DNA from 3 places in the Sporosarcina sp. Y838 genome. Region 2 is predicted to be linked to each of the others. Evidence: riboswitches for the same ligand, from Rfam matches in the RefSeq annotation. Region 2 holds a riboswitch; each other region holds the start of a gene.
The links. A riboswitch is a leader RNA that binds a small molecule or an ion and turns the genes downstream of it on or off. The one in region 2 is predicted to bind S-adenosylmethionine.

Region 1 (10,326 bases), on a different contig from region 2:
TGTTTTTATAGTAAATATATACATAGTCGACAGTACTGTTAATTCAAGATTGGGGAGTTTGAAAATGAAGAAGTTACTTGGAATTTTATTCGTCGCAATACTATTAATGGGGTGCAATGCCTCCGATGACAAGCAACAGAAGACAACGGATGAAGAAAACGTGAAAAAGAATAAAGAGCCACAAGCGCTTTCGTTGCAAGTATTAAAAGTAGACGAGGAAAATGGTGTCACATTGGAAGATGGGGTATATCAAGAATTGTCGGGTCTTGTAGAAGCTAATCCAACTATTGGCGTTGCGGACGACTTTAGTATTCACGCACTTGACCTTGTAAAAACAAAGGCTGGTGGGAGTGTCATGTTATTCTTAGGCATTAACCGGTTAGAAAAGGGAATCAAAGATATTACGTTAGAATACACGTTGGGCGTGGAGACGGAAGGAACAGTAGAATATATATTCAATCGTGAAGAGATACTCCTACCTGAGCGATATGCAGGTGTTATTCAGCCAAACCATGCGATCCCATTTACCCTACCACTAACACCAGAAGGGGAAAAAGTTCTTAAATTGTTGACCCAGGAAAATAAAATCATGAAAATTGATAACGCAACATACGAATTGGAGAAATAAGAAAAGTGCTACAGCTTTTGTATGCGGAGAAGTAATGGAGGTCTCGAATAAATGAAAAAAATAATGATAAATATAAGAGAAGTATTGAAACAGTCCGCTTCGGAAATCAAGGCGAACTGGAAGTTAAGTCAACAGGTAGAAGGTAAAAGGAATAAGATGACCATGTATGTATTAGTTTATATGAATATCGTTTTTTTGCTTGTCTACGCAAGCCTTTGTTATGGTTCTATTCTTTATATTCTGTTTGGAATCATAGGCGGCGCAATCCTAGGAATTACAGAAAGTCCATATTGGTTCTTATTATTCCTATTGCCAATAGCCGCGCTGCCCTTTTTGTATTTCGTGCATACCTTGTGGAAATCTCACTATCCCAACTTTAAAAAGGAATATTTAACAAAACATTCGATTCAAGTGCCCCCAGAGAGATGAGTATTTCCAAGGCAGCCGTTTTGGTAGCCGACGGATTATATTCCTACACACGCCCATCTCTGAATCATGTGGGGACCGCCCAAATATGGTTTCCAACCGCCGATATCCACACCCCACAAAACCGACGCACCGACAGTCACTAAGTCACACAAAACGCTATCCAGAAAAACCGTTAAGAAGTAACAAAGAAACCCTACCAAATTTAAATCGGATAATTTTCTGTAATCCGAAAGTGCCAAGAGCACCTATTTCACTCACTTACTCACCAACTTAAAAGCATTATCGAAACTGAACGGATCTAGTTCTTTCCTCACAACCAATAAAACATTCAAACATCGTATATCTTACTCAATATAGTAAAAAATCACAAAATTATATTTTCAGACATTGACTTATCTAAATGGATAGACTAGTATGAATATCAATTACATAGCTAAAACTCTTATAAAGAGAGGCGGAGGGATTGACCCTGTGAAGCCTCGGCAACCATTGAACAGTGTTCAAACGGTGCCAATTTCAACAGATTTATTATGAATCTGACAGATGAGAGGTTTTGCACGCGATATTTGTTATGCGGCGACCTCTTCTTTTAGGAAGGGGTCGTTTTTATATGGCAGGGGCGTTTATTATAACGAAGAGGGGGATTATGATGACTCAGAAAAAAATTGAATTGGCAACATTTGCGGGTGGGTGTTTTTGGTGTATGGTGCAGCCGTTTGATACGCAACCCGGTATTGAAAAAGTAGTTTCCGGTTATATTGGAGGCGTCACTGAAAATCCGACGTACGAGGAAGTGCGTGCGGGGGTTACGGGACATACGGAAGCGGTTCAAATCACATACGATCCGACTGTCTTTTCATATGAAAAACTAGTAGACCTCTATTGGCAGCAAATTGACCCGACGGATGCAGATGGTCAGTTTGGCAGTCGTGGAACTTCTTACCGCACGGCGATTATTTACCATCATGAGGAACAGCGACAAGTTGCGGAACGCTCAAAAGAGGCGTTAATCCAAAGTGGTCGCTTTGAAAAACCAATTGTTACTGAAATCGTTCAAGCCACAATCTTTTATCCTGCCGAGGACTATCATCAAGACTATTATCAAAAGAACCCAGAAAAATATAAAGTCTTCAAAGAAGAGTCGGGAAGAGCGCCCTTCATTCGCGAGAATTGGAATGGGAAATTGGTAGAGGCGTCACTTAAAAAGTAAATAGTTTTAAAGTATAGTTGACACATCGGAATAGATGGATTATTATGAATATCAATTACATAAACAAAACTCTTATAAAGAGAGGCAGAGGGACTGGCCCTTTGACGCCTCAGCAACCATTGAATTCATTCAAACGGTGCCAATTCCAGCAGATGTCGTTCGTCATCTGACAGATGAGAGGTTTTGCCTACAAACTACGTGTTGCGGCGACCTCTTAGTTCACAAGAGGCCGCTTTTTTATCTTTTTTCAGCAGAAGACTCTCACCTCTATAGGTGGGAGATGAATGTGGTTTTGTTATCCTGTTCAATGGGTGTCCAACCGCCCGCTGAACGAGGAGGAATGAAGTTCAATTCCTCCCTGATAAAGCCTCCGGCGGATGTCACAGATTTTGAAAGGAGTTAATCGAGCAAGCTCGATTCAAAATCTGGACGCAATTACGCCGAGGCGTAATTGATTGCCAATCATCAGATTAGACGTTGTGACCGTCACTCAGAAAAAAAGGAGGATGCGCAATGGTTTTGAAAGTGAATGATGTAGTTAAAATCGATGCGATTACGCAGGCGCTGAAAGGTTTGGATTTTGGAGAGGTACACATTACCATCCATGAAGGACAAATCGTTCAAATCGATCGAACTGAGAAAAAACGGTTCCCAGTACTGAAAACTGAAAATAAGAAGTGAAGCTGACCGGACAACCGGAGGCCTCTTGACTTTCACGATATTGTTCAAAGACAATATTGCGAATTGCTGGAGGCCTTTTTTGTATATAAATTAGAAATTTAGGGGGAATAGAAGATGAAAAAAGTGTTTAGAAATTTATTGCTAATTGCAATTAGTGTACTGGTATTGGCGGGGTGCGGGTCTGCATCTGCGGATGATGAAAAGAAGATTAAGATCGGCGCAACAGCGGGTCCTTATAGTGATCAATTGAAGGAAGGGATTATTCCTATACTTGAAAAAGACGGCTTCGAGGTTGAGATTGTCGAGTTCAATGATTATATCCAGCCGAACAATGCGCTAAATGAAGGAAATATCGACGCGAACTTATTCCAAAATCGAAACTATTTAGTGAATTTCAATGAATCCCATGACATGGACCTCGTACCTGCATATGGCGTTCCGACTGCTCCAATTGCACTTTATTCGGACCAACATACAGCTCTTGAGGATGTAAAAGAAGGCATGACGGTGACGTTGCCAAACGACCCAACAAACCTGGCAAGATCTTTGAACATGATGGAAGACTACGGCTGGATCACAATCTCTGAGGATGTTAATCCGATAACAGCTTCCGAAAAAGACGTGGAAACCAATAAATACAACTTGAAAATCCAACCACTGGATGCGGCGCAAACACCTAGGTCACTCGGTGATGCTGACTTCGCATTCGTCAATGGGAACTTCGCTCTGGCATCAGGTTTGAAATTAACTGAAGCGGTCGATGTGGAGAAAACATCTGAAGATTACTTGATTTACTTGACGATACGAAAAGAAGACGAAGATAAGCCGTTTGCCAAAGCATTGAAGGCAGCGTATCATTCCGACGAATTCTATGAATACACGAAAGAAAATGCAGCGGGTTATGTGCTACCACCTTATCAAGCAGAAAAGGAGTGAATTAAATGATTGAAATCGTCAATGTGACAAAACAATATAAAGACGTGAAAGCCGTTGAAGATGTCACCCTGACCATTCAGCAAGGTGAAATCTTCGGAATTATTGGCTACAGTGGCGCCGGAAAAAGTACATTGTTGCGCTGCTTGAACATGTTGGAAGCACCGACGGCGGGGCAAATCTTCATCGACGGAAAAGAAATGACTTCATTGACGAAGAGAGAGATTAAGAAAGAACGTGTGAAGATTGGCATGATTTTTCAACACTTCCACTTGATTAGCTCGAAAACGGTCGCAGATAATGTCGCATTTTCATTGAAAGCTGCGGGCAAAAGCAAGAGTGAAATCAAGAAACGCGTAGCGGAATTACTTGACATGGTTGGCTTATCGGATCGTGCGGGACATTATCCAGCTCAATTATCGGGTGGACAAAAACAACGTGTCGGCATTGCACGTGCACTGGCAAATGAACCGAAAGTGTTGCTGTGTGATGAAGCAACCTCGGCTCTTGACCCGACAACGACAGCGTCCATCTTAGAATTGCTTCAGGAAATCAATCAGACATTAGGCATTACAATTGTCTTGATCACGCATGAAATGGCAGTCGTACAACAGATTTGCCACCGCATCGCCGTGATGGAAAACGGAAAAGTCGTTGAAGCAGGTGACGTCTATGACTTGTTCGCGAATCCAGCAACGGCTTTAACAAAGCAATTTGTGCAAACGGTCCATTCTTTAACATTGCCAGATCGCTTGCTAACGGGCCGAAAAGGGTCAATCGTCCAAATCGTGTTCCGCGGGGAATCTGCTGAAGAAGGCGTCATTGCAGAAACGTTGAAGAAATACAACGTCGCCATCAATATTCTTCACGGTCAGATAACGTACATACAGGACCGTCCGCTTGGAACGCTCATCATTGAAATTGATGGAGAAAAAACAGAATTACAGAATGCAATCGACTATATTACAACACGGACAAACCAATTGGAGGTGCTCGCAAATGCCGCCTGATATTATAACTGATTTCGGAAATGCTTTTCTTGAAACGTCTTGGATGATGGGGATTGCCGTCGCATTTGCAATCGTCATCGGTGTTCCTTTAGGCGTTGGTCTATTTGTAACAAGTGAAGGGATGTTCTGGCAAAACCGAGTCCTACAGAGTGTCGCAGGGACAATCGTCAATGTTATTCGATCGATTCCCTTCATTATACTACTCGTCGTTTTGATTCCTGTGACGAAACTTATTCTCGGTACGACAATGGGACCCACTGCAGCGAGTGTTTCGCTGACCTTTGCGGCAATCCCATTCTATGCCCGTTTGGTGGAAACATCTTTGCGGGAAATTGACAAAGGCGTCATTGAAGCGGCCGAATCAACCGGTGCATCTGCGTGGTTGATCATCAAAGATGTGTTGCTTCCAGAAGCGAGATCAGGGATGATTGCCGGTCTCACTGTCACAGTTATCAGCTTACTGAGCTACTCGGCAATGGCCGGGATGATTGGTGGAGGTGGTATCGGTGATTTAGCGATTCGCTTCGGTTACTATCGTTTTGAAAATGAAATCATGCTGGCAACTGTCGTCATTTTAATCATCATTGTACAGCTCATTCAATTCGCCGGAGACCGCTCGGCAAAAGCAGTCGATAGAAGATAAGGGGGAATAAAAAATGACTACTACACAAGAAACAGCTTCATCCAAGTTATACGGATGGGCGCACCCAGACGAGATGAGGGCTTACCGTCAACAGCATAAATCGATGGTGAAAAGAGATAAATTGACGACAATTGAAGAGGCGGTAACGCGCGGCGTCAAAGCAGGCGATTACGTCGTGTTCGGCGGCATGGGCTCGGTCCGCAACCCACTTGCGGCGGTCCACGAAATCATTCGTCAAAAAGTTGGAGACCTAACAATCGGAACGAAAGGATCTCAGCATGACTGGCAATTGCTCGCGGCATCAGGCAACGTAACGAAAGCAGAAGTATCTTACGGGTTTGCGGATGAAGTGCGCGGATTGGCCAGGCCTGCAAGAGCGGCAGTTGAATCGGGACGCCTTAAAGTCTTATCGGAAACGACGAATGCAGGATTCCAATGGCGTTTCACAGCTGCAATGAAAGGACTGTCATTTTATCCGACCAGATCATCTCTTGGAACAGATACATTGCAGTATAGCGGTTCTAAAACAATTGTTGACCCGTTTACCAATGAACCCGTGGAACTCCTTCCGGCATGCTATCCAGATGTAGCCATCATTCATGTCCATCGTGCAGATCGGTACGGCAATTGTCAAATAGACGGCAATATTGCGGAAGACATCGAAATTGCACATGCAGCCAAATTTGTCTTGATCACTGCTGAAGAAATCGTGCATGATGAAGTCATTCAGAATGATCCAGCATTGACGAAAATTCCTTATTTCGTCGTTGATGCGGTGGTCGAAACCCCATACGGTTCCCACCCAAATCAAGTCCCGGGCTTGTATTCATTCGATGAAGACCATTGGCAAATCTGGCTTGACGCATCCGTATCAGATGAAGGTGTTGCAGATTACTTGGAAACATACGTCCACGGAAGCAAAGACCATTTTCAGTACTTAGAGAAAATCGGCGGCGTCCGTGTTGTCAATCAATTGAAAAAGATTGAAAAGAAACTGGCACCATATCCAAAAGTAGCGAAAAGGAGAGGGTAAAGATGGCAACTGAAACAGAAAAAATGATCATCGCGGCTTCTCGCGTATTGCCGAAAGACACGGCTGTTTTCGTTGGAACAGGGATGCCGTTACTCGCATCCGTGCTGGCACTCAATACGCACGCACCCGACATTCTACTCGTCTATGAAGGTGGCGGTGTCGGTGGGAAACCAACCGGCAGACTACCGATTCAAGTAAGTGAATCATTAACATATGAAAACGGTGTAACAGTAGGTTCGATGGACTACGTCATGAGTTTAGCGCAAGCAGGCTGGATCCGTTATGGCTTTTTGGGCGGAGCCCAGATTGATGCATATGGAAACTTAAACACAACCGTCATCGGTGACTGGGAAAATCCAAAAGTGAGACTCCCAGGTTCAGGCGGAGGAGCGGATATCGCTTCCCTATGTGAACGGACAATTATTTTAATGAGGCAAGACCGTAAGAAGTTTGTCGCTGAACTCGATTTCCTAACGAGTCCGGGATACTTAACAGGCAAAGGCGAGCGGGAAAAGGCTGGATTGCCAGCGAACACAGGCCCATATCGTGTCATTACACAGCTAGGGATTTACGGATTTGATGATGAAACAAAGAAAATGACATTACTGCAACTGTTCAAAGGATTTACGCTAGACGACGTGCAGGAACAAAGCAGTTTCCCAATTGCAATTAGCAAAGATTGGACGTATGTTGATGCGCCGACCAAACTTGAGCTGGATACATTGTATGCTTTGGATCCTGATGGGATTGTAATAGGGTGATTTTAAATCAGTTGAAATGGGGGATTTGATTTGTCTAAACAATTATCTATACAGGAGGCAGCCGCCTCGATTACAGATGGCTCGCTGCTAGCACTCGGCGGTAATGCATTGCATCGCTCTCCGCTCGCTTTTGTTGTGGAATTAATTCGGCAGGAGAAAAAAGACCTTTCAATCATTAAAACAGCGGGTGCACTCGATATCGATTTACTTGCTTTGGCAAAATCAATCCGTTCGGTGTACGCGGGCTATATCGGTTTTGAAATGCTCGGTTTGGCGCAAAATTACCGAAAAGGCGTTCAAAATGGAGAAATTGTCGTCCATGAACACGCCTGCGCTAGTGTAATCGCTGGTCTTCGGGCAAGCATTTACGGCGCTCCCTTCCAGCCAATCAATGGCTTTCAAGGAAGCGAGCTACCCGAACTGACAGGATTGGTCCGTTACGTAACCTGTCCATTTACCAATAAAGAAACAGCTGTCGTTCCTGCATTACAGCCTGACGTCACCATAATCCATGCCAATATCGCTGATGAAAATGGAAATGCCTATGTAAATGGCGCATTGTTTGAAGACTTGATCATGGTCAAAGCAGCTAAAAGAGTAATTGTAACTGCAGAAAAGATCATTGATTCTAGTAGTTGGGAAAATAAACCGCAAATCCCTGGATTCCTTGTTGAAAGTGTTGTCCTTGCCGAGAAAGGGGCGGCGCCGGGAAGTTGTGCACCGTTTTACGCAATTGAGGAAGTTGAAGTGGCTAGCTATCTAAAAGATCCCGCAAGCTATTTAGAACAGGCAAAGGGGGCCGTCACGCATGTCTAACTTACAAACGGGTGATTATATAACAGTGGCCATGGCGCGGCTCATTAATGACGGGGAACGCGTTTTCCATGGTGTCGCTTCACCGATGCCAGCAATTGCCATTCAATTGGCGAAAAGATTGCACGCTAAAAACGCCGTCTATCTAAGTATCGCAGGCGGCGTGGACGCGAAACCTTCAAATTACTCAAGCGTTTCGACAGCGGATGCATCGTTAAGTGAAGGCGCAATCGTCGATTTTCCACTCTCGGATATTTTCGACTTGTCGGCACGCGGTGGACTGGATGTCGCGTTTTTAAGCGGCGCACAAATTGACGGCCAAGGCCGATTAAACTTAAGCGCAATCGGTACTTTCGATAAACCAAAAGTCCGTTTACCAGGCGGAGCGGGAAGTGCAGCATTGCTTCCGACAGTGAAAAGAGGCATCTTGTGGAAAACAACCCACGACAAACGAGGGCTTGTCGACAAGCTCGACGTCATCACAGCTGCCGGAAATACAGAAACCGTCATCACACCACTCGGCGTATTCAAAATATCTGAAACAGATAAGCGTTTGAAGTTGTTGTCCCTGTTCCCAACTGTTACATACGATGAAGTCATCGAAAAAACAGGATTCACTGTCGAAAAACACGAAGACTTTGAATCGTTTGTTCCAGTGACAGAAGAAGAGATTCAACTGTTGCAGGAAATCGATGGCAATGGTGTTAGGTTTAGTGAGTTTTGAGAAATAGGCAATAAAATAGTCTACAAAAATCGTCCACAAAAATCGTCCACACGTATTTTTCGTGTAGGCGATTTTTTTGTAGTTGAATTGTGGGGGGCGGCGCAAGGCCGACCGCCCGTATAATGGTTTGGGCCGCTCAAACTCAACGCGCGACCGCCTGAATATCGTTTTCAACCGCTCAATCCCCACGCACGCCCGCCTGAATCACGATATGGACCGCTCACCCCACACACGACCGTCCGAATGGAAAATGTCTATGGACGTTTTTTCACCCGTTAACCCACTTAATTCGCGTGATAAGTCACCAACCCCTTCACATTGGCATACAGCGCGGCATTCGTCCTATCAGCTAAATCCAATTTCGCCAAGACCTGGGATACGTGTTTTTTTACAGTGTACTCGGTGATATACAATGCCTGTGAGATTTGCTTATTGGAATGGCCCATGCCGAGTTCAAGCAAGACTTCCTTTTCCTTTGGAGTCAGCTGTTCGATATGTACGTCTTCCTCAACAGGCACTTCAGACTTCGTAACAAAGTCAAGCACCCCAGGGTCATAATACTTCCTGCCCTTGTCAATAATTCGCAAAGCGTGAAGAAGTTCCTCAGGGAATGCCTCTTTTAAAATATAACCATCGACACCTATTTGTTTGGCTAGTTCAAAATCGAGCGCATCTATTGATGAAGTGAGCACAACGAACTTGCAAGTGATGTCTTGTTGTTTCGCTTCTGCGATCAAATCCAAACCGAATTCTTTCCCTAATCGAAGATCGACAATCGCTAAATCAGGCGTAGCTGTGCGAAAAAGGATAAGCGCCTCTTGGCTATTCGTTGCTTCTCCAACAATTTCCATTGCATCGTCTGAAGAAAGGATCGACGCTAGCCCTTTTCTAACCAGTGGATGATCGTCAACACTAACAATTCGCATTATCCGATGACCTCATTTTTCATATTTAAATTGGGAATTTCAATTTGAATTTCTGTTCCAATGCCTTGTAATCCACCAATTGAAAATGTACCAAAGAAAGAACGAACACTATCTTTCATATTAGCGAGACCGATTCCTTTTTCCTGCTGACTCTCGTGCGTGTCTACATTAATGCCGATCCCGTTATCCTTAATTTCCAACACCGTTTTCTCTTCCAATAAAAACAACCTTAGTTCAATGGCAGTACACTCACCATGACGAACCGCATTGCCACACGCTTCAGAAATGATCCGATAAAGCGACTGCTTTAATTCCTCCGAAATAAACGCTTCGTCACCCGTAATTTGGTAATCTATCCGTACATCAACGAGACGTGCGTACTCGTAAAAAAAGTTTTTAAGGCGGATAAGAAAATCGTCCTCGCCTTTCTTGATGGAACTGAGTTGATAGATAGCTGCTCGAAGTTCTATAATGGTCATATTCACCGACTGAGATAAAAACTGGTACTCTTCATTCAATTCATCAGAAGTCATAT
Region 2 (10,326 bases):
TCAGTGCATTTGCAATTGGAACAACGGAGTTTATCAGTGTGGGGCTATTGCCGCTGATTTCTCAAGATCTCGATATATCGGTTACAACAGCTGGGCTGACTGTTTCGCTCTATGCACTAGGCGTAATGGTTGGTGCGCCAATTTTAACGTCACTCACTTCTAGAATGCCGCGGAAATCATTACTGCTGTGGATTATGGTAGTCTTTATTATAGGGAACGGCATCGCGGCAAGTGCAACAAGTGTTTCGGTCTTACTGCTTGCCCGTGTCATTTCTGCATTTTCACACGGTGTATTTATGTCGATTGGATCGACGATTGCCGCTGACGTCGTTCCCGAAAATCGCAGAGCAAGCGCAATTTCAATCATGTTTACAGGACTCACAGTTGCTACGATTACAGGAGTTCCATTCGGTACATTTATTGGACAGCAATTTGGTTGGCGCTTTGCCTTTGTGGCAATCGTAATTATAGGGATTATAGGGTTAATTGCGAATAGTATTCTTGTACCATCCGATTTACGTCAAAGTAAACCCACATCTATTCGGAATCAAGTCAAGCTCGTGACAAATAGTCGGATATTGCTAGTCTTGACGATTACAGCACTTGGGTACGGAGGAACATTTGTCGTATTCACGTACTTATCACCGATGCTTCAAACGATAACAGGATTTAAACAAGGAACAATCGTGATGATTTTACTTGTTTATGGAATCGCGATTGCAATCGGTAATATGATAGGCGGAAAACTATCAAATAAAAACCCGATCGGCTCGCTATTCTATATGTTTATCGCCCAGGCAATTGTGCTTATTGTTTTGACGTTTACGGTACCATTTAAGATCGCAGGTCTTATCACAATAATTTTCATGGGCTTGTTTGCATTTATGAACGTTTCGGGACTTCAAGTGTATGTCGTCATGTTAGCCGAACGTTTTGTGCCAGGTGCAGTAGACATAGCCTCCGCAATGAACATAGCTGCATTTAATGCGGGAATTGCAATAGGTGCCTACGCAGGCGGAGTAGTAACAGATTCAATCGGGCTTATTCATACAGCATGGATTGGAGGGACAATGGTACTGATTGCCGCACTATTAACAGGAATCAGCGGAGCACTGGAAAGGAAAGATCAGCAAAAACTAGGCACATCCTGAATAAGGGAGCAATTTTAGACGAGAAATGATTGCAATATAGTGGTAATTACAACATTGGAGGGAATTGAATTATGAACAACTTACAATCAACAACAACATTGCAAAATGGCGTGAAAATGCCTTGGTTGGGTCTTGGGGTATTTAAAGTTAAAGAGGGACAAGAACTGGTGAATGCAGTGAAAACTGCAATTACACATGGCTATCGCAGTATCGATACAGCCGCGATTTATGGCAATGAAGTTGGCGTGGGACAAGGTGTTCGTCAAGCAATGGCGGAATCTGGAGTTGCAAGAGAAGATCTATTCATCACATCAAAAGTCTGGAATTCAGAGTTGGGGTACGAAACGACAATCGCAGCTTATGAAGAAAGCTTAACTAAACTAGGTGTAGAATATTTGGATTTATACCTAATTCATTGGCCTGTAGCTGGTAAATATAAAGAAGCATGGCGCGCAATGGAAACCCTTTATAAGGAAGGTCGGGTTAAAGCAATCGGTGTAAGTAATTTCCAGATTCATCACCTGGAAGATTTGATGAAAGATGCGGAAATTAAACCGATGCTAAACCAAGTGGAATATCATCCACGTTTGACACAAAAAGAACTGCATGCATTTTGCCGACAACATGATATTCAATTGGAAGCATGGTCTCCGCTTATGCAGGGAGGGTTGCTCGATAATACGGAACTTCAAGAAATTGCCGATAAATATGGTAAATCCATAGCCCAAGTCATTTTACGCTGGGACTTACAAAATGGCGTTATCACAATTCCGAAATCGACGAAAGAACATCGCATCGCCGAAAACGCTACCGTGTTCGATTTCAAGTTAACAGCAGAAGATATGGCACGCATCGATAGTTTGAATAAGAATCATCGAGTTGGTCCAGACCCGGATAACATTAAATTTTAATATGAATTAACATAAAAGTAAGGGATCAAAACTATACAAGTTTTGATCCCTTACTTTGGTAATTAGATGAGTGGAAATAGTCAGTGTATAAACTGTGCATAGGCTCCATTCAAGGGCAGCCAGAGCCATTCCTTAGCGCAAGCGAAGTTAAAATGATTCTATATTTCAACAGACACAATAATCATTAAGAAAATAGACCGAGTTTTTCAATCCTTGCAATCGCTTCAATTATACGATCTTCTTCTACTAATAAGCCTACGCGTACATAACCTTCGCCATGTTTTCCGAAGGCGTGCCCGGGTGCAACGGCAATGTCCGCTTTATCCAATAGTAAATTGGTTAAAGACTCACTTGTATATCCTATTGGAACAGGCAACCAAGCGAAGAAAGAAGCTGTTGGGGCAACGACGTCCCAACCGATTCGTCTACATTCGGAAATTAGGACATTTCTGCGACCTTCGTAGAGGGATACGAGTTCATCTACACAATCTTGGCTTCCTGTTAACGCAGCCGCAGCCGCGCGCTGAACAGCCGGGAAAATATCAATGAATAGATGGTCTTGTAATAAGTTGATTGCTTCTATGATATCAGCATTACCGATAGCGAAGCCGACCCGCCAACCGGCCATGTTATAGGTCTTTGACAACGTGTACGTTTCAATGCCAACGTCTTTAGCGCCTTCCGCCTGTAGGAAACTGACAGGCTTAACGCCGTCAAAACCGATTCCACCGTAAGCGAAGTCGTGAAGGATGGCAATATCATTGGCTTTTGCCAATGCAACCGTTTCTTCGAAGAAAGGTATATTGGCAGTTGCGCTGGTTGGATTGTTCGGGTAGTTCAGATACATTAATTTTGCTTGTTTTTTTTGTTCTTCCGTTAAGGCATTATAATCAGGTAAAAAATCATTCTCAGCTACCAATGGCATTAAATCATATTTAATGTTTGCCAAGCTTACACTTGATAAATAATCGGGATATCCAGGATCCGGAAGCAAAAGTAATTCACCTTCGTTCATTATGGCAAGCGGTAACTCAACCAAGCCGGGTTTTGTACCAAATAGAATTGCGACTTCTGTTGTCGGGTCAATTTGAACATCGTATTCTCGCTTATAAAAGTCGGCAACCGCCTGTTTTAATTCGGGCGTTCCTCTGAACGGGGAGTACCCGTGTGTTGCTGGATCTTCAACCGCTTCTTGAAGTGCTTTTACAATGTGAGGTGGAGTAGGTTGATCGGGGTTACCACGCCCCAAGTTAATAACGTCTCGACCTTCCGAAAGAGCTTCTTCAACATTTCGTACAAGTGATGCGAAAAAGTGCGGCGGTAAGTTTTTTAATCGATTTGATAGTGCCATTTAATAACCCCGTTTTCTATATAGTAAAAAACTATTATTTTAAGGTTAGTATACATGGAATGCAACTTAATTGACAATACTTCCGAAAAGGATAGCATGATGATAGGTTGACAAATTAATTAGAAATGACTACTATTAATGGTATATCATCAAAACAATAATATAATGGTACTTATCAAGAGAGACTGAGGGATAGGCCCGATGACGTCCAGCAACCCCTTGTGTAAAGCAAGGAAGGTGCTAACTCCTACAGAGTGAACTTCATTCTGAAAGATGAGCTGAAACCTTTTTCGGTGCTTCTTTCTTATTATGAAAGAAGCATTTTTATATGGTCAGGCATCCAGAGATTTCATACTTCCATTTAAAGAAAGAGGAGATTTATATGATACAAATACAAAACGTGTCGAAAGTATATACAACAAAAGAGAGAGTTGTTACCGGCGTTGATAATGTGTCGTTAGACATAAACACAGGAGAGATTTTCGGAATCGTCGGTTACTCGGGCGCAGGGAAAAGCTCACTTATCAGATGCCTCAACTTATTGGAGAAACCAACGAGTGGAACGATTTTAGTCGACGGTTTAAATCTGATGAATCTAAAAGGAAATAAACTTCGTCTGGCGCGTTTGAAAATCGGAATGATTTTTCAGCACTTTTATTTAATCAGCCAAAAGACTGTATTTGAAAATATTGCATTTGCATTACGAGCTGCAAAAACATCTCCCGATAAAATAAATACACGGGTGACAGAGTTGCTTGAAATGGTCGGCCTTTCTGATAAGCGTGACGTCTATCCTGCACAGTTAAGTGGTGGCCAAAAGCAGAGAGTGGGCATTGCTCGTGCGCTCGCGAATAACCCATCCGTTTTGCTTTGTGATGAAGCAACTTCCGCACTCGATCCGAATACAACGCTATCAATCTTACGGCTTTTGAAAAAAATCAATAAGGAATTGCGTATTACAATTGTTCTTATTACGCATGAGATGAATGTAGTGAAGGAAATTTGCGATCGAATGGCGATTATGCAAAATGGCAAAGTGATTGAAGAAGGACAAGTATATGATATCTTTTCAAACCCTCAAGAAACATTAACCAAGGAGTTTATCAGTAGTGTCGTATCGTTTGATGTTCCATCAGCAATATTGAGTAGGTGTACGGGACAACTCGTTAAAGTTATGTTTAAAGGGGATGTGGCGGGCGAGGGAATTATCTCAGATATGGTCCAGCAATTTAGGGTACAAGGTAATTTCCTTCATGGCTCGATTGAATATATTCAAGAAATGCCTCTAGGTACTTTTTTAATGGAACTTAAAGGGGAAGATGACGAAATAGAAAAGGCCATTGCCTATATGTCATCGCGGGCTGCCCAAGTGGAGGTTATTGAATATGGGAATTGATATTCAACATGTTATGGAGCTTATGCCTGATATTACGAAAGCATTTGGTGAGACGCTTTATATGATAGGTATTTCTCTTGTCATCGCGCTAGTTATTGGACTGCCATTAGGAATCCTATTGTTCACCACGGAAAAAGGACTGTTTTTAGAGAACAGGGTATTGAATTCAGTTCTCGGTTTTATCGTCAATATGGTCCGTTCTGTTCCGTTCATTATTTTACTAGTCGCGCTGATCCCGTTGACTATTTTAATAGTAGGAACTCCGATTGGTCCTGGCGCAGCGAGCGTTTCGTTATCTGCTGCTGCGATTCCATTTTTTGCTAGAATCGTGCAGACTTCGCTACGTGAAATTGATAAAGGTGTCATTGAAGCTGCAATCGCGGTAGGTGCGACGCCATGGATGATTATCAAAGATGTGCTACTGCCGGAAGCAAAAACAAGTATTATTCAAGGTGTGACAATGACAGTCATTAGTTTAGTCGCCTATTCGGCGATGGCAGGCGTTGTCGGCGGTGGAGGAATCGGCGATTTAGCAATCCGGTTTGGTTATTATCGTTACGACAATACGATTATGGTTGTCACTGTCGTGATATTAATAATTTTTGTACAACTAATTCAATTTGCAGGAGATCGTATTTCAAAAGTTGTTGATAAAAGATGATAGGGAGAGAAAAAATTATGAAAAAGTTTCTATTTGTTGTAGTAGTCCTTATACTTGGAACAGTGCTTGCCGCTTGTGGTGGTAAAGAAGAAGCATCTGATGATAAATCCTTGAAGCTTGGTTCGACTGCAGGACCGTACAGCGATATGTTAAAAAAGGCGATTATTCCCGGACTTGAAGAAAAAGGATATAAAGTGGAACTAGTCGAGTTCAGCGATTATATTCAGCCGAACAACTCCTTAGCAAGTGGTGATATTGATGCAAACTTGTTCCAGAACACGACTTACTTGGAGAATGTTGTGAAAGAAACTAAAGCGGAATTGTCACCACTGATTATCGTTCCAACAGCTCCAATGGGGATATTCTCCAATAAATTCAAGTCTATCGAAGAAATTGAGGAAGGCGCAAAAATTGCCATTCCAAACGATCCTGTCAATGGGGCTCGTGCTCTATTAGTGTTACAAGACGTGGGTCTGATTGAATTCGATCCTAATGCAGAAGTATTAAAAGTATCCGAAAAGGATATCACAATGAACAAGAAGAACTTAGTATTTCAACCTATCGAAGCGGGACAGCTTCCACGCTCCCTTGATGGCACTGATTTAGCAGCCGTTCCTGGAAACTTCGCACTTGCCGCAAGCATGAATTTATTGGATGCGTTGGTTCTGGAAGATATGCTCGATATTTACAGAAATGTTGTTGCAGTAAAAACGGAAAATACCGATAAACAATTTGCTAAAGATATTATTGAAATCGTAGAGTCAGCAGAATTTGAAAAAGTGATTGATTCGGATTTTGAAGGTTTTGGTAAACCCGAATGGATGAAATAAGAATTTCAAAATAGATAGCAAAAAGCTGGCGAGACCATTACGGTTTCGTCAGCTTTTTTTGAATTTATTGTGAGACATTCGCCTTTTCATTTGCTTCGATATCTTGCGTCAAAACGATGAGTTCATCAATCAAATCCCCGATGTAAGCAATTGTGTCACGTAATGGTTGTTCTGTTGTAATATCCACACCTGCCATTTTTGAGAGTTCAGCAGGTGATTTTGTACCGCCCGCTTTGAGGACATCCAGCCATTCATCGACAGCAGGTAGACCTTCTTTCAAAATACGTTTAGACACTTGTGTGGAAATCGTAAGTCCAGCACTATATGTGTATGGATACAAGCCCATGTAATAGTGGGGCTGGCGCATCCATGTTAGCTCGGCACCTTCATTAATCTCTACAGTGTCCCCCCAGAACTCTTCAAGGACTCCGCGTTTAAAGTTATTTAAGACACCCGCATTGACACTACCACCTGAATCGATGCGTTCATACACTTTTCTCTGATATGCAGCTTCCAACAAATGTGTCACGAAATTGTGATAATACGTGCGTGCAACGATGGATGAAATGACCCAACGTTTGAATTTGAGATCATCCGAGTTTTTTAACAAATGGTTTGCAACAAGCATTTCATTCATCGTTGAAGGGGCCTCGATGAAGTACATGGATGGACGTGCATTGAATACATTCTGCTCACGATTCGCATTATAGAAATGACCTGCATGACCAAGTTCGTGAGCAAGTACAAATACGTCTTCCATGCTACCGGTCCATGAAATGAGAATATATGGGTGGTTACCGTAGGGGCTCGAACAAAAAGCACCCGTCGATTTACCTTTGTTCTGAGCAAAATCTATCCATCGTTCATTATACGAACGATCCACCATGTTAACATAGTCTTCGCCCATGATTGCAAGAGCGTCATCTATATACTTCTTCGATTCCTGAATTGTGATCTTCGGCTCATAAGTCGGATCAAGTGGAACTTTCAGATCGGCAAAAGTCATTTTATCAAGTCCATGGACTTTTTTTAGAAGGTTTGCATATTTACGCATATGAGGTGCAAGTTCGTTCGTGATCAAGTCAATTTGACGGTCATACATGGATTTATCAACTTCTTGATTGAATAATAAGTAGTCAAAAATCGTGTCATATCCACGTAAATCGGATGTTGTTTTTTCTGTTTGAAGATGCATATCGTACGTTTTTGCTGTTGTATGCTGGTAGTCTTTTAATTTTGCAGAAAATGCGTCAAACGCAGCGCGGCGCTTGTCCGTGTCTGCTTCCGATTCCCAGTCACCTTCGAACGATACATAGCTTAATGGATACATTTTTCCATCGACTTCAAAATCATCAAACGACATGTCGACCATTTTCGTCGTATTATACAAGCCGTAAGGAGCGTTGAATGTTGATGAATACGCAGCCAATGTTTTTTCAACCTCAGGATGCAATTGGTACTTCTTTTTACGGATTAATTTCTCCAAATAATTTTTGAACACATCAGATTGTTTCATTGCATTTTCTAATACATCGACAGGTAAGAGGGAAAGTTCGCTGTCAATGAAGGAAAGTTTACTGTTCATTCTTGCCGCAGTAGAACCGAATTTACTTGAACGCATTTGTGCTTCATCATCTGTCTGATCCGTACTGAACGATAAACTTGTATACGTACCGACAGGAACAATTTGTTCGTAAATTGCTGCAAAGCCTTTGAGTGCGTCATTTACAGAAGCGGCGTCCTTAATATTTCCTTTGAATTGTTCAACGTATACTTCAACGTCCTTTTCTAGCTCGATTATTGCATTGTTATATGCTTCTTCAGTTTTGAAAAGATCCTGTAAATTCCACGTTTCTTCTAGCTGTACTTCTGAACGCAGTGGCATACTTTTAACCAATCGAATCACTCCTTTTTATTACGGATGTCGAACTAAATATTAGTATATAGGAGAATTGATAATAATAAAAGATTGAGTCTATCTTTTCTTAACCTTCAGAAAGATAAAAGCGTTACTTTGAAAGCCTTTGAATTTCATCGGTTACGACAAAAGCAAGTTCATCATTGCCGAAAAGCTGCAATACATCGAGCATTGTTTCATTGTCAATGTCTATTTCTTCTTCAAATTTTGCTTCTTCTATTATTTTTTTCATCGTTTCGTTTTCTTGTTGCTCTGGATAAGCTTTGCCATACAGTACATGTGGATTTAAGTCGTTATTTGAACACCATTGCACAAATAACCTGATCATCAGCTGTTCATCCTGCTGATATTTCTGAATGACTTGATCATCGATACTTTTAAATTCCATCACGGAAATACACTCCTTTTTTAATGCCTATTAACAAGTATATACGATAGCTGAAACATTCAACGAGTAATATACAATTGTATTAAAAACGATAAGCAAGTCAACAAAAAAAGGACAAGAAAGTTTCAGGTTTCTTGTCCTTGCAAATTACCTATTTTATAAATAACTGAACTAACCAGTCAACATCTAGTGGTCCGTCAACGACTTCGTAATAGAGTAATGAGTTTTGGATGATTAAATTCTCATTTAGGATAATCGTAATTTCGTTTCCGTCTTCATCTTGTAACATAATGCTGTACTCTTCGATATTGTCCTCAAGTCTAATATCTTCCGGCTTCAATTTCCGGATTTTATAGTCTTGGAGAAAATTAAGCAAACTTTCAATTTTATCTTCATCCTTGGTATATTCGATATTGTAGCCGAGGGGGGAAGCTTTTGTTAGTATAAGTGAAGTGAAAGGGTTTTGAATAGCGTCGAGAAGTACTATAAACTCCTTGTCATCGTAATCGTGGAGGGACTGGACCATTGCGTAAGTTCCACCCATCATTATGGCAAGCAGTATAAGTCCTCTAATTATCATCTTCAATTCCTCCTGTAACTCGTTTATGTAGTATACGCAGACGATTGTGTTTTGAATAGTACTGTGACCAATACTATTATGCTTATTCATACAAAAAGGTTAATAGAAGGGAGTGTGAGCAATTGTTTTTGAAAAGAATTACGCTAATGCATGATGAAGGAAGTTCACTAGATGAGTATCCTTTTTCAATTCCATCTATTCAATCAATGTCAAAACTGGATTTAAAGAAAAGCGTTACGTTTTTTGTAGGAGAAAATGGGTCGGGTAAATCAACGTTACTTGAAGGGATTGCAGATTTATGCGGATTTAATTCAGCGGGTGGCGGAAGAAATAATAGTTACGATGTAGACGCATCTGAAAGTGCGATTAGTGAGTATCTACGCTTGTCGTGGATGCCTAAAGTGACAAAAGGGTTCTTTTTACGGGCCGAATCTTTTTATCATTTTGCTTCACATATTGACAGTTTAGGAGCAGCCGCGCTTGAGAGCTATGGCGGTAAGTCTCTACATGAACAGTCACATGGGGAATCCTTCCTGTCATTATTTTTAAATCGTTTCAATGGAAAAGCCGTTTATCTGTTGGATGAGCCCGAAGCCGCATTATCACCGCAAAGGCAGTTGGCATTTCTGCGTATCATGCATGATCTTGTCCAAGAAGAGGAATGTCAGTTTATCATTGCCACTCACTCACCAATCATTTTAGGCTATCCTGATGCAACCATTTTGAGTTTTGATGATGGAGTGATAAAAGAAACGGAATATGAAATGACAGAGCACTATCAGATTACAAAATACTTCCTTGATCATAGAGAAAAGTTTTTAAAAGATATTTTGAATGATTAATTACTTATCAGAATGTTATAATTAATATGGAATGGGGGAGGTTGGAATAATGGAGACGAAAAGAGAAGTAGTAAATGCAATACAAGATAACTATCCTGATGATTTTGCTTGGTGTTTTGGTTGCGGTAGATTAAATGAAGACGGTTACCACTTCCGTACAGGTTGGCTGGGGGAGGAGACGGTAACTTTTTACGAACCGTCACCAAAACATATTGCAATTCCAGGGTTTGTCTATGGGGGACTTATTGCTTCGCTTATTGACTGCCATGGGACGGGCTCGGCTGCGCTTGCCTTGCAC
Region 3 (10,326 bases), on a different contig from region 2:
ATGTGTATAATCATAGGACGCCCCTAATATCTGACCGCCTGGAATATCCTTGAAACTCGCGGATATTCTACGTTCTACTGCCATTAAGTCCGTTTCAACAACACGCGTATAATAAGTCCTTGGCAATGTAGAACGGTGAGCACGTAACAGGAACACAGCTTCTTCCATATTCCCTTCCGACTGTTTAATGGCAAGTGCCGCCAAATATTCCGAGTACAGACTGCTTTCGGACATCACCTGGTCAACCATGCCGCGCATCGTCGCCATAATCGTTTTCACTTCTAATAGTTCCTGTGATTGGACCCGTTCAAAGGTGAGGCGTTTTATCGATTCTTCAATCGCTTCTGTTCCACCTTTAACCGCTACATAAGCCATTAAGACACCCCTCGATCGTGAATAATCGTTGTTCTTGGCAGACACATCAGATTGGATTGCCTATCGATTAATATCATATCCACTCCGAGCGGGTATTCTTTATTGGCCTCAGCCCTTGCACCCATCCAATATTCACTACCCGGAATTTCTACGTTTTCTTTATTCGCAATTCCTGGTCCTTCTAAAACGAGATATAGCTCATTTGCTAGCGATTCCGTTTCCATGATAATCGTTGCGGATTTTTGAGGATCCACAAGCGTCCCTTTTTTCGCTTTCGTAAATACATCATGTAAGAATTGTTGCTGATCATCTTGCATAATGAATATGTAATCCGCTTTATGTAAATCCGTCACTTTTGACAATGTATGGGCAGAGAAAAGTGCTTCGATTGAGGCTGTATTTTCACCTATGACATGATAACGAACTTCTGCATCCAGCAATGTAATCGCACTCAGAAGAATTGAATGCGAGCAAAATTCTCGGTGCCCCTCCTGTTCACTGCCTTTACCAATATTTTTAATCGTTCCTGGTCTCGACATACAATGAAGGATTGTCCGAAAAACTTCTTGTGTATCGTGCACTACGTCAATGGCCATCGTTTCACTCCTAAACATAATTTAATAAATCAATTACACCTTGGCGTAATTGCGCCCAGATTTTGAAATGAAGTTAAACGTCCATCATTTCAAAATTAACTTTTGTTTTTAATATGGATGCTTCTTTTAATAGTCTGTTTTCATGAATTCGTTTTTCTTCATCTTCGAAAAGCAATGTCCACTTTTCAGTCTCAACCAAGTTTGCTTCATATGCTGCATCGATTACGGCTAACTGGTAGGAGAATTCTTCTTCATCGCCCACGATAATTCCGATGCCTAATGTATTATTAATCTGAACCTTTGTTTCGGTCACAAGTACTTCTCCAAGGTAAAATAGTGATTTTTGGGCCGTCTCTCTCAACTTGACCATCGCTAACGCTTGTTGTGGGGTAGCTAAAACATGAATATCGTAGTTACGTTCAATTTCATTTACCAATTCTCTTGTAAAATTACGTGAGCCATCGATAAGTATTTTCGTTCGTTTGCGTCGATTCATCATCTCACTCCTTCACAACCTCATCTTATCTTGTTGCCAAGTGGCGTGATGTTAAGTAATTATTAAGGAATGTAAATGCAAATTAACAAAAAAAAGCCCCTGTCAAATTGACAAGGGCTTGTTCTTCATTCATTCGCAATAACGTATGTAAACAAGTCACTGCGGTATATGATTTTTGTATATTCTAGCACGTTTTTTTGAATGGCATCTACACAATCACTTTGAATTATTAATAGAGGAACTAGCGAAGTACACTCGAGAAGAGTTCGCTCGACACTCGTCGGAAACGAAATAGTTACGTAACTTTTACTACTGACAAATTCAGTGAATCCTTGATCTTCGTAATAAGAAAACATTGACTGAATGTGGCCGCCCTCTACTTCTATTCGAGGAAAAACAGATTTTGCAACGTATGAAATATGGAGCGCTAACGGCTGTCCGTCTATGATCCGAAGTCTTGAAACCTTAAATACTTCATCCTCCTGCTGCACTTGCAACTTAGCAAAGATACTCGGATCATAGGCGATTTTTTCACACCCCAAGTTTTGGGTTACCAGTTCATATCCAGCACGTTTCATTTTTTCACTAAAGCTAGAACTTCCCGACAAATGCAATTCAATTTGTTGCAGCTTAGGTTTTAAAAACCTACCTTTTCCTTGTTGCGAATAAATATAACCCATATCTTCCAATTTCAAATAGGCATTCCTGACTTTTATCCGCGGTACTTGGTAGTGGTCTGCAAGTTCATTTTCTGATGGAAATTGGTCATTCGCTTTATATTTTCCTAAAACAATATCTTGAATGATGTCATCGATTATGATTGACTCAACACTTTGCATCAATTTATTTCCCCTTTATAAAAGTAGTAATTAGATGGTACAAGTATACACTATTCGTTCTAAATTCAACTTAAGTTAACAGGATATGACTTAACCTATTGATCATTCCATTTATTCGCATAAAGTGCCGGCGAGAAGGGCTGAAAGCCACCCTTTTCACTGGACTATTTCCGGCCCGCTTACGGCGATTTAATCACGACAGTCTTACCGTGAGTCATGTGTGGCTAGAAGTGACTACGTCACTTCTAGCCACACTCTTTTCGGTTATCCTATTGTGATTAATCGCCTGTCGCGTTCTTGCAATATTCAAGTGAAAAATGCATTTACTTTAAAAGAAAAGAATAGACGACTTTATATAGAGACAGTAAGTGCCCGAAGATGTAATTTCGGGCACTCTAGCACGTTACACATTATATTCTCGGCTTAATCTCAACTAAGATTATGTGATACTTTATAAGAAAGTGACACTTCCTTAAATAAAAATAGGGATCCGATAAAAGTAGGCTCGAGCGGCCAAAATTGTATCTTTGGCCGCTTCTCTCTAGGTAAGAAGCGAACTATTCTTTCGTCTCGAAAAGCTTTGGTACTACTTGTAGCTGTGTTTTTGGAGAGCGGCGAATGAAAAACCGCCATACGATTACCTAAAAAATAAGTAGGGATGCGACAAAGTCGCATCCCTACTTATTTAAGTCATTTCGATACTTGTATAGAAGTTTTAAATTCAAAGCGATCAAAACCAACTATATATATTGCCCATTTTCCTATTAAGTTATTTACTAGTTGTTTCTGGTTAATCAACAGATGTGATTAATTATAAATTATATCCTACATGAATCAATCGCTTCTGAGCCATATTAATAAGAATCAATTAGTAAAGGAGGAATCGGCATGAAAAAAGATGATAGTAATAAATTGAATAAGGGTAAAACGTTGTCCGAAAAAATTAGAACAGGAACCATTAATGAAAATGGCATTCATGAAGAGTTATCTCTTGATTTTGCTACTCTTGGTGATCGAAAAAAGGCAATGGTTGATTTATATCGTTCTACGAAAAAGTAATTGTTGGCAGAGCATAGTAAAACCATCCTTGTTAGATATGCAAGGGTGGTTTTCTGTTATTCAATGAAGGTAAAGGAGGTATAATGCAGTTGCAACATTCTGAGCTTATTGAGTAGCCATTTCCACTCATTAAAACATGCCCCAAAATTTCATTTATTGCTCGATGTATCATATAATTAATCAAACACTAAAGGGAGGTAACCTAATTGGTTTAAATCTCCTGCGCCTATATAATACATATTCTTTTACGAGTAAATAGTAAACTCTATTATTTATGGCAATACTAATATGAATGATAGGAAGATTTATCACATCAAACTAATAATGAAGGAGCTACAGTTCAGATGAATGGATTATTTGATATTTTCGAGAAAAAGGGACCCCGTCGTCTTATTATCTTTGCTTTAATAATTTTAATTCTTTTCAGCGTCAGAAGTATGATGAATATCATCTTACTAACCTTTATTTTCGCATTCCTTATGAATCGACTAGTTGAATTTACGGTCAAACGAGTGCGCCTAAATCGGAAGGTATTGGTGATTCTACTCTATTCAGTAATCGTAAGTTTATTAATGTTTGGTATTGTAAAATATCTGCCTTTAATCACAATGGAAATCAGTCAAATTATTAAGCGCATTACCAACTTCTATGCTGAACCTCATGACAATGTTTTGCTTAACTATTTAGAATCCATCATTTCTACCAATCAAATCGCTGCCTATTTGGAAAACGGTTTTTCGTTTCTGGTAAAATATTTTTCCGATATTAGCAAAACGAGTATTCAAGTGTTGCTTGCTTTAATTTTGAGTTTGTTTTTCCTATTGGAAAAACCACGCTTAATAGAATTCACCAGCAAATTTAAAGACAGCAAAATAGCTCCTTTTTATTATGAAATTGAATTCTTCGGAAAAAAGTTTGCACGCACATTCGGTAAAGTAATTGAAGCTCAATTCATTATCGCAATTGTTAATACGCTTTTAACGGTAATTATATTAATTGTACTTGGATTCCCACAAATAGTTGGTTTGACAATAATGGTTTTCTTCTTAGGCCTTATACCGGTAGCAGGCGTAATCATTTCACTGGTGCCTTTAACTTTAATTGCCTTTACTATCGGGGGAATACTTAAAGTTGTTTATGTCCTTATCGCGATTATGATTATTCATGGAATTGAAGCGTATATATTAAATCCAAAACTGATGTCCTCCAAAACCGACTTACCTGTTTTTTACACGTTCGTTGTACTTATTTTTTCTCAACACTTCTTCGGTGTCTGGGGTCTGATTATCGGTATACCAGTGTTTGTATTCCTGCTTGACGTACTCGATGTAACGAATAAAGAAACGGTGATAAAGAGATAATACAATCTCTTTATCATTCGTCTTTCTTCCACTACCATTGCAAATGATTTTCCAGTCGAAGTAATTGCTCTTTCATCTCTAAACCAGCACGGAAACCGCCCAATTTCCCATTTTTAGCAATGACACGATGACAAGGTACGGTCATTAATACCGGATTTGCGCCAATCGCAGTTCCGACTGCACGGACCGAACTTGGCTTTTGTATACGTTCAGCAATATCTGAATATGACACAGTCTGGCCGTATGGGATTTCTTGTAATGCACTCCAGACTGATAATTGAAAAGGCGTACCGTGAAGATCCATCGGCAATGAAAATTCTTTTCGCCGCCCCTCCAAATAATCAATCAGTTCAACTGCATACGGCTGCAAAACGTCGGCGTCTTCAATCAGAATATGGCCTGAAATCCGTTTCTTCACCCATACAGCTAATTCCGCGGATGATGCATTTAAAGAACCCACATAACAAAGCCCTTTTGTTGTCGCTGCGATATACATATTCCATTGTGCGTGACTCAGAAATGCCCAATACACTGCAGTTTCAGTCTTGTTCTCCATCATTGCACCTCCATACGATTAAACCAACCGAGTATCTCATATTGGAAAAAAACGGGGTCCAAACTCAAAACGTTTGGACCCCTCTCTTTTTAAAAAAAGTCGTCTTGTTCAATACATATACGTTTTAAACTAGCATTAAGTTTCATTGGTTAAAAGTCTACTTTACACTTCAAGGAATAGTAGAAGCCACAATATAGTCGTCACTATAGCACAAAACGCTATATTAATAGTACTAAACATTTATTGAATTATAAGAGCTTGAATCAATGTTCCTTGCATGAATACAACCCTTAGATTAGAATTATTATTAATAAGAAAGTCTAGGAGCGATTAACATGTCCAATTTATATGAACCTGCATTACATTTTAATAACGTTGACTATTCCATTGGGGATATACATATTTTAAAAAACGTGACGGGCTCCTTTCCAAAAGGTAAAATTACGACACTCGTCGGTCCTTCGGGAGCGGGAAAAACAACGTTGCTCAAATTGTGTAATGGATTGATATCCCCCACTTCCGGGGAAATATATATTCATGACAAATCCATTTCTGCCTATGAACCTGTTGAACTACGGCGTCATGTGGGGATTGCCCTTCAGAGTGCACCGATGATAAAGGGTACTATTTATCACAACTTAGCACTGCCCCTAGAACTTCAAGGTAAAAAATTGCCAGAACAAGATGCTGTTGAAATTCTAGATGATGTCGGCCTCGACAAACTATTTCTGCACCGAAAAATCGATGAATTATCAGGCGGACAGCGTCAAAAAGTATCAATTGCCCGTACATTGATCAATAAATCAGAAATCCTGTTGCTCGATGAAATCACATCTTCTTTAGACCAATCGTCGTTAACTGAAATCGAGGGATTAATCGCCAAAATCAATCGAAAATATGGTACAACAATCATCTGGATTACACATAATCTGGAACAAGCCTTATCAATTGGCGATTACACATGGGTTGTTATGGAAGGACAAATCATCGAAACCTGTGAAAGTAACTTATTAAAATCATCGACGAATAAATTAGTGAAGCAGTTTGTAGAAGGAGGGGTATCCTCCGTATGACTTATTTAACATTAGCCATCACCCTTATATTCGTTATCATTCCCCTTGTATTATCAAAGACGCTCCGTTTAGGATTAGAAAAGGACACGATCATTGCAACAATCCGGTCGATTATACAGCTTCTCGCAGTCGGATATATTCTTAAATTTGTCTTCGACTCAGAAAATATTTTGTATATCGTGTTAATGGTTACATTGATGATTGTAGCTGCGACACAAAATGCCAGAAAGAAAGGGACAGCCATCAAGGGAATTACATGGAAAATTGCAGTCACCTTGATTTTCGTTGAAGTGCTGACCCAAAGTATTTTACTAGGCTTCCAGATTGTACCCGCAACTGCGCAATATATCATTTCAATCAGCGGCATGATTATCGGTAATTCGATGGTATTGTCAATCCTTTTCCTTAACCGATTTACGGCAGAGGTTGAAACGCATCGCGACGAAACGGAACTTATCCTGTCACTTGGGGGAACGCCAAAACAAGCCATTCATAGACAACTGATCAATTCAATCAAAGCCAGTATGATTCCGACAATCGAGAGTCAGAAAACGATGGGATTGGTTCAACTGCCTGGTATGATGAGTGGTCAAATCATCGCGGGAGCCGACCCAATTCAAGCTGTTCAGTTTCAATTGCTGATCATCTTTCTCTTATTAACGACCGCAGCAGTAACCAGTGTCTTACTCGGATTTCTATCTTATCCTAGTTTGTTCAATCAACGAATGCAGCTGCTTCGGGAAAAGCATTAGGAATCTGGTTCTTGTTTTATTATTCAAGCCATGGTAGAGTTATCTAAATTGTATATTCAAACAACTTCATATTTTATTCTTATCACGAGAGACAGAGGGATTGGCCCTAAGACGTCTCAGCAACCAACCTGTATAGGTACGGTGCTAATTCCAATAGGTATCTATTTACCTAGAAGATAAGGAGATTGACTTCGACATTTCGAGGACCCTCTCCTTATAGAGGGTCCTCTTTTTGATTCTAAAAGAAGAGAGTGAATCCAATGACAAGACGAAGTTTGGGAACAATACTAGTACAACTTGGTAATAACAGTGATCCGAAAACTGGTTCAGTGAACCCACCAATCTATTTATCGACCGCCTATAAACACGAAGGCTTAGGCCAGTCAACTGGCTATGACTACACGCGGACGAAAAATCCGACCCGTTCCATTTTGGAAGAAGGCATTGCAGATTTAGAGAGCGGTGACGCTGGTTTTGCATGTAGTTCAGGGATGGCTGCGATTCAGCTTGTTTTATCACTTTTCCGTCCCGGGGATGAATTGATTGTTCCAGAAGATATTTACGGGGGTACCTATCGTCTACTAAAGCAGTATTCCGATGTCTATTCAATCGGAACAACATATACGGATTTTACTGATGTCCATGAAGCTGAGAAATTGATAACTGCGAAGACAAAAGCCCTATTTATCGAAACACCGACAAATCCACTTATGCAGGAGTTTGATATACGTCAATACGCGAAACTCGCCCGAAAGCATAATTTATTACTGATTGTCGATAACACATTTTTAACGCCTTATTTCCAAAGACCGATTGAGCTAGGCGCAGACATTGTTATACACAGCGCAACGAAATACATCGGAGGACATAACGATGTCCTTTCCGGTCTTGTAGTTGCAAAAGGCGCGGAGCTCTGTGATGTATTGGCAACCAATCATAATGCTATCGGTGCAGTTCTGTCACCTTCCGATTCATGGTTAATCATTAGGGGACTAAAAACACTGCACTTACGAATGAAGCAACATGATGCAAATGCAAAGATAATCGCAAATTACTTGAAGAGCGAACCACATGTTGCGGACGTTCTCTATCCTGGGAAAGGCGGTATGCTTTCATTCCGCTTGCAAAATAGTGAATGGGTTGGACCTTTTTTAGCAAATTTAAAACTTATTACATTTGCTGAAAGTCTCGGAGGCGTGGAGAGTTTTATTACTTACCCAGCAACACAGACACATGCGGACATACCACGTGAAGAACGGATACGACGGGGCGTTGACGATAGTCTTTTACGTTTCTCAGTCGGAGTGGAAGAGGTAGAAGATTTGATTGCCGATTTAAAGCAAGTGTTTTCAACATTAAAAAGCGAGGTGCTTCAACAATGAGTCTCAATAATGAACGATTACAAACGACACTTATACACGCATCGACACGTGGAGATTCCGAACGGAAAACGGGTGCAGTGAATGTACCTATTTACTTATCTTCAACATTTCATCAAGAAAGCTTTGACGAATTTGGTCCCTATGATTACAGCCGTTCTGGTAATCCAACGAGAGATGCATTGGAAAAAACAATAGCCTCATTGGAAGGCGGTGAACGCGGATTAGCATTTGCTTCTGGGATGGCTGCCATCTCCTCCGCTTTCATGCTCCTTTCTTCAGGTGACCATATCGTTGTTACTGAAGATGTCTATGGCGGTACATTCCGATTTGTAACCCAAGTCCTACCAAAGTTCGGTATCGACCATACATTTGTTAATCTGGCTAATTTAGAAGAAACGACTAGTGCAATCCGGCCGAATACAAAAGTAATATATGTAGAAACGCCTTCCAATCCTCGATTGGGTATTACAGATATTGCAGCCATTGTCGAACTTGCAAAAGCGAATGACTGTCTGACGTTCCTCGACAACACATTCATGTCGCCACTTTACCAACGCCCCCTTGATCTCGGCGTTGATATCGTTGTTCATAGCGCTACGAAGTTTCTATCTGGACATAGCGATATTATTGCCGGTTTGGCAGTGACTAAGGATGAGGAGCTTGGAAATCGATTGGCGTTTATCCAGAACTCTTTCGGCTCTATATTGGGTGCTCAAGATTCCTATTCGTTAATTCAAGGGATCAAAACGCTTGGAGCTCGTCTAACTCAGTCATCCTTATCGGCTCAAAAAATCGCCGTATATTTGAATGAACACTCTTTAGTGGAAGAGGTATTTTATCCGGGGTTGGTAAGTCACCCAGGTTACGAAGTCCATGCGAAACAATCAACTAGTCCAGGAGCGGTTCTGTCATTCCGTTTGCCAGAAAGATTTACAGCAAAAGCATTTGTTGACAATGTCCGTATACCTGTTTTCGCTGTGAGTCTAGGCGGGGTTGAATCAATCCTTTCTTATCCTGCTACGATGTCCCATGCTGCTATGCCGAAAGAAGAACGGGAGAAGCGTGGAATTACGGATGGCCTACTACGTTTTTCTGTAGGCCTTGAACATGTGGACGACTTGATTGAAGATTTTGAGCAAGCACTGTTCGTAGCACGCGAGCAAACGGTGAGATCGACTGTAAATATTTAAATGGTTCAGCTAAACAGCAAGCCTTCCTTCGAATATTATGAGGAAGGCTTGCTGTTTTTATGAGACTCTGAAAAATGCATGTTGATTGACCATTTTCACTGGACTATTTCTGGCCCGCTGACGGCGAAATAATCACGACACTTTTACCGAGTGGCAAGTGCCTTTGGAGAGCGACGGATGAACAACTACCATACGGTTACCGAAAAGAATAAGGAGGGATGCGACTTCGTCGCATCCCTCCTTATCAATATATCTCGTTAATGGTATAGAAGCTGTTCAATCCAAGCAATCCAAGTAACTATGCAAGTAGTGCCCAATGCTTTATTAATCTATCAGTTATAAAATTCCTCGGGTATTACGCCTATCTTTCTGCGGTGATACAATAGTGGCTCTTTGCTTTCGTTTTGAATCGCGAGAACTTCACCTATTAATATCGTATGATCCCCAGCGTCAACTTGTTTAAAAATCTTACACTGCATAACTGACAACGTATTAGTAAGGACAGGGAGATTTAAATCTGACTTTTTCCAATCGCATTGACCGAACCGGTCTTCCACTTTACTGGAAAACAACGTACATAAATCACTTTGATCAGCGCCCAAAATATTTACGGCAAACTGTTCTGCATTTAAGAAAGCTTGATACGA

Region 1: it holds a riboswitch for S-adenosylmethionine, as region 2 does, so the genes downstream of both, msrA (peptide-methionine (S)-S-oxide reductase MsrA) here and AC1TO4_RS09495 (methionine ABC transporter ATP-binding protein) in region 2, are expected to answer to the same signal.
Region 3: it holds a riboswitch for S-adenosylmethionine, as region 2 does, so the genes downstream of both, AC1TO4_RS13800 (methionine biosynthesis PLP-dependent protein) here and AC1TO4_RS09495 (methionine ABC transporter ATP-binding protein) in region 2, are expected to answer to the same signal.

The regions. Positions count from the first base shown of each region.
Region 1 covers NZ_JBXCJD010000002.1:128,968-139,293, reverse strand. Annotated here, with positions in the region: gene AC1TO4_RS03440 (hypothetical protein) at 1-24, opposite strand, end outside; gene AC1TO4_RS03435 (hypothetical protein) at 65-628, shown strand; gene AC1TO4_RS03430 (hypothetical protein) at 680-1,057, shown strand; SAM riboswitch class I at 1,497-1,607, shown strand; gene msrA (peptide-methionine (S)-S-oxide reductase MsrA) at 1,707-2,267, shown strand; SAM riboswitch class I at 2,337-2,447, shown strand; gene AC1TO4_RS03420 (YezD family protein) at 2,781-2,948, shown strand; gene AC1TO4_RS03415 (MetQ/NlpA family ABC transporter substrate-binding protein) at 3,063-3,884, shown strand; gene AC1TO4_RS03410 (methionine ABC transporter ATP-binding protein) at 3,890-4,891, shown strand; gene AC1TO4_RS03405 (methionine ABC transporter permease) at 4,881-5,534, shown strand; gene AC1TO4_RS03400 (CoA transferase subunit A) at 5,548-6,567, shown strand; gene AC1TO4_RS03395 (CoA-transferase subunit beta) at 6,570-7,328, shown strand; gene AC1TO4_RS03390 (CoA transferase subunit A) at 7,359-8,144, shown strand; gene AC1TO4_RS03385 (CoA-transferase subunit beta) at 8,137-8,865, shown strand; gene AC1TO4_RS03380 (response regulator) at 9,150-9,791, opposite strand; gene AC1TO4_RS03375 (sensor histidine kinase) at 9,791-10,326, opposite strand, start outside.
Region 2 covers NZ_JBXCJD010000005.1:245,206-255,531, reverse strand. Annotated here, with positions in the region: gene AC1TO4_RS09510 (MFS transporter) at 1-1,151, shown strand, start outside; gene AC1TO4_RS09505 (aldo/keto reductase) at 1,220-2,062, shown strand; gene AC1TO4_RS09500 (aminotransferase class I/II-fold pyridoxal phosphate-dependent enzyme) at 2,247-3,413, opposite strand; SAM riboswitch class I at 3,583-3,693, shown strand; gene AC1TO4_RS09495 (methionine ABC transporter ATP-binding protein) at 3,796-4,809, shown strand; gene AC1TO4_RS09490 (methionine ABC transporter permease) at 4,799-5,470, shown strand; gene AC1TO4_RS09485 (MetQ/NlpA family ABC transporter substrate-binding protein) at 5,488-6,300, shown strand; gene pepF (oligoendopeptidase F) at 6,365-8,185, opposite strand; gene AC1TO4_RS09475 (hypothetical protein) at 8,310-8,606, opposite strand; gene AC1TO4_RS09470 (hypothetical protein) at 8,758-9,186, opposite strand; gene AC1TO4_RS09465 (AAA family ATPase) at 9,309-10,028, shown strand; gene AC1TO4_RS09460 (PaaI family thioesterase) at 10,078-10,326, shown strand, end outside.
Region 3 covers NZ_JBXCJD010000011.1:51,291-61,616, reverse strand. Annotated here, with positions in the region: gene AC1TO4_RS13845 (carbon-phosphorus lyase complex subunit PhnI) at 1-375, opposite strand, end outside; gene phnH (phosphonate C-P lyase system protein PhnH) at 375-971, opposite strand; gene phnG (phosphonate C-P lyase system protein PhnG) at 1,045-1,467, opposite strand; gene AC1TO4_RS13830 (GntR family transcriptional regulator) at 1,593-2,306, opposite strand; gene AC1TO4_RS13825 (hypothetical protein) at 3,195-3,365, shown strand; gene AC1TO4_RS13820 (AI-2E family transporter) at 3,710-4,726, shown strand; gene AC1TO4_RS13815 (methylated-DNA--[protein]-cysteine S-methyltransferase) at 4,758-5,282, opposite strand; gene AC1TO4_RS13810 (ABC transporter ATP-binding protein) at 5,618-6,355, shown strand; gene AC1TO4_RS13805 (ABC transporter permease) at 6,352-7,107, shown strand; SAM riboswitch class I at 7,184-7,290, shown strand; gene AC1TO4_RS13800 (methionine biosynthesis PLP-dependent protein) at 7,368-8,489, shown strand; gene metC (cystathionine beta-lyase) at 8,486-9,679, shown strand; gene AC1TO4_RS13790 (flavin reductase family protein) at 10,012-10,326, opposite strand, start outside.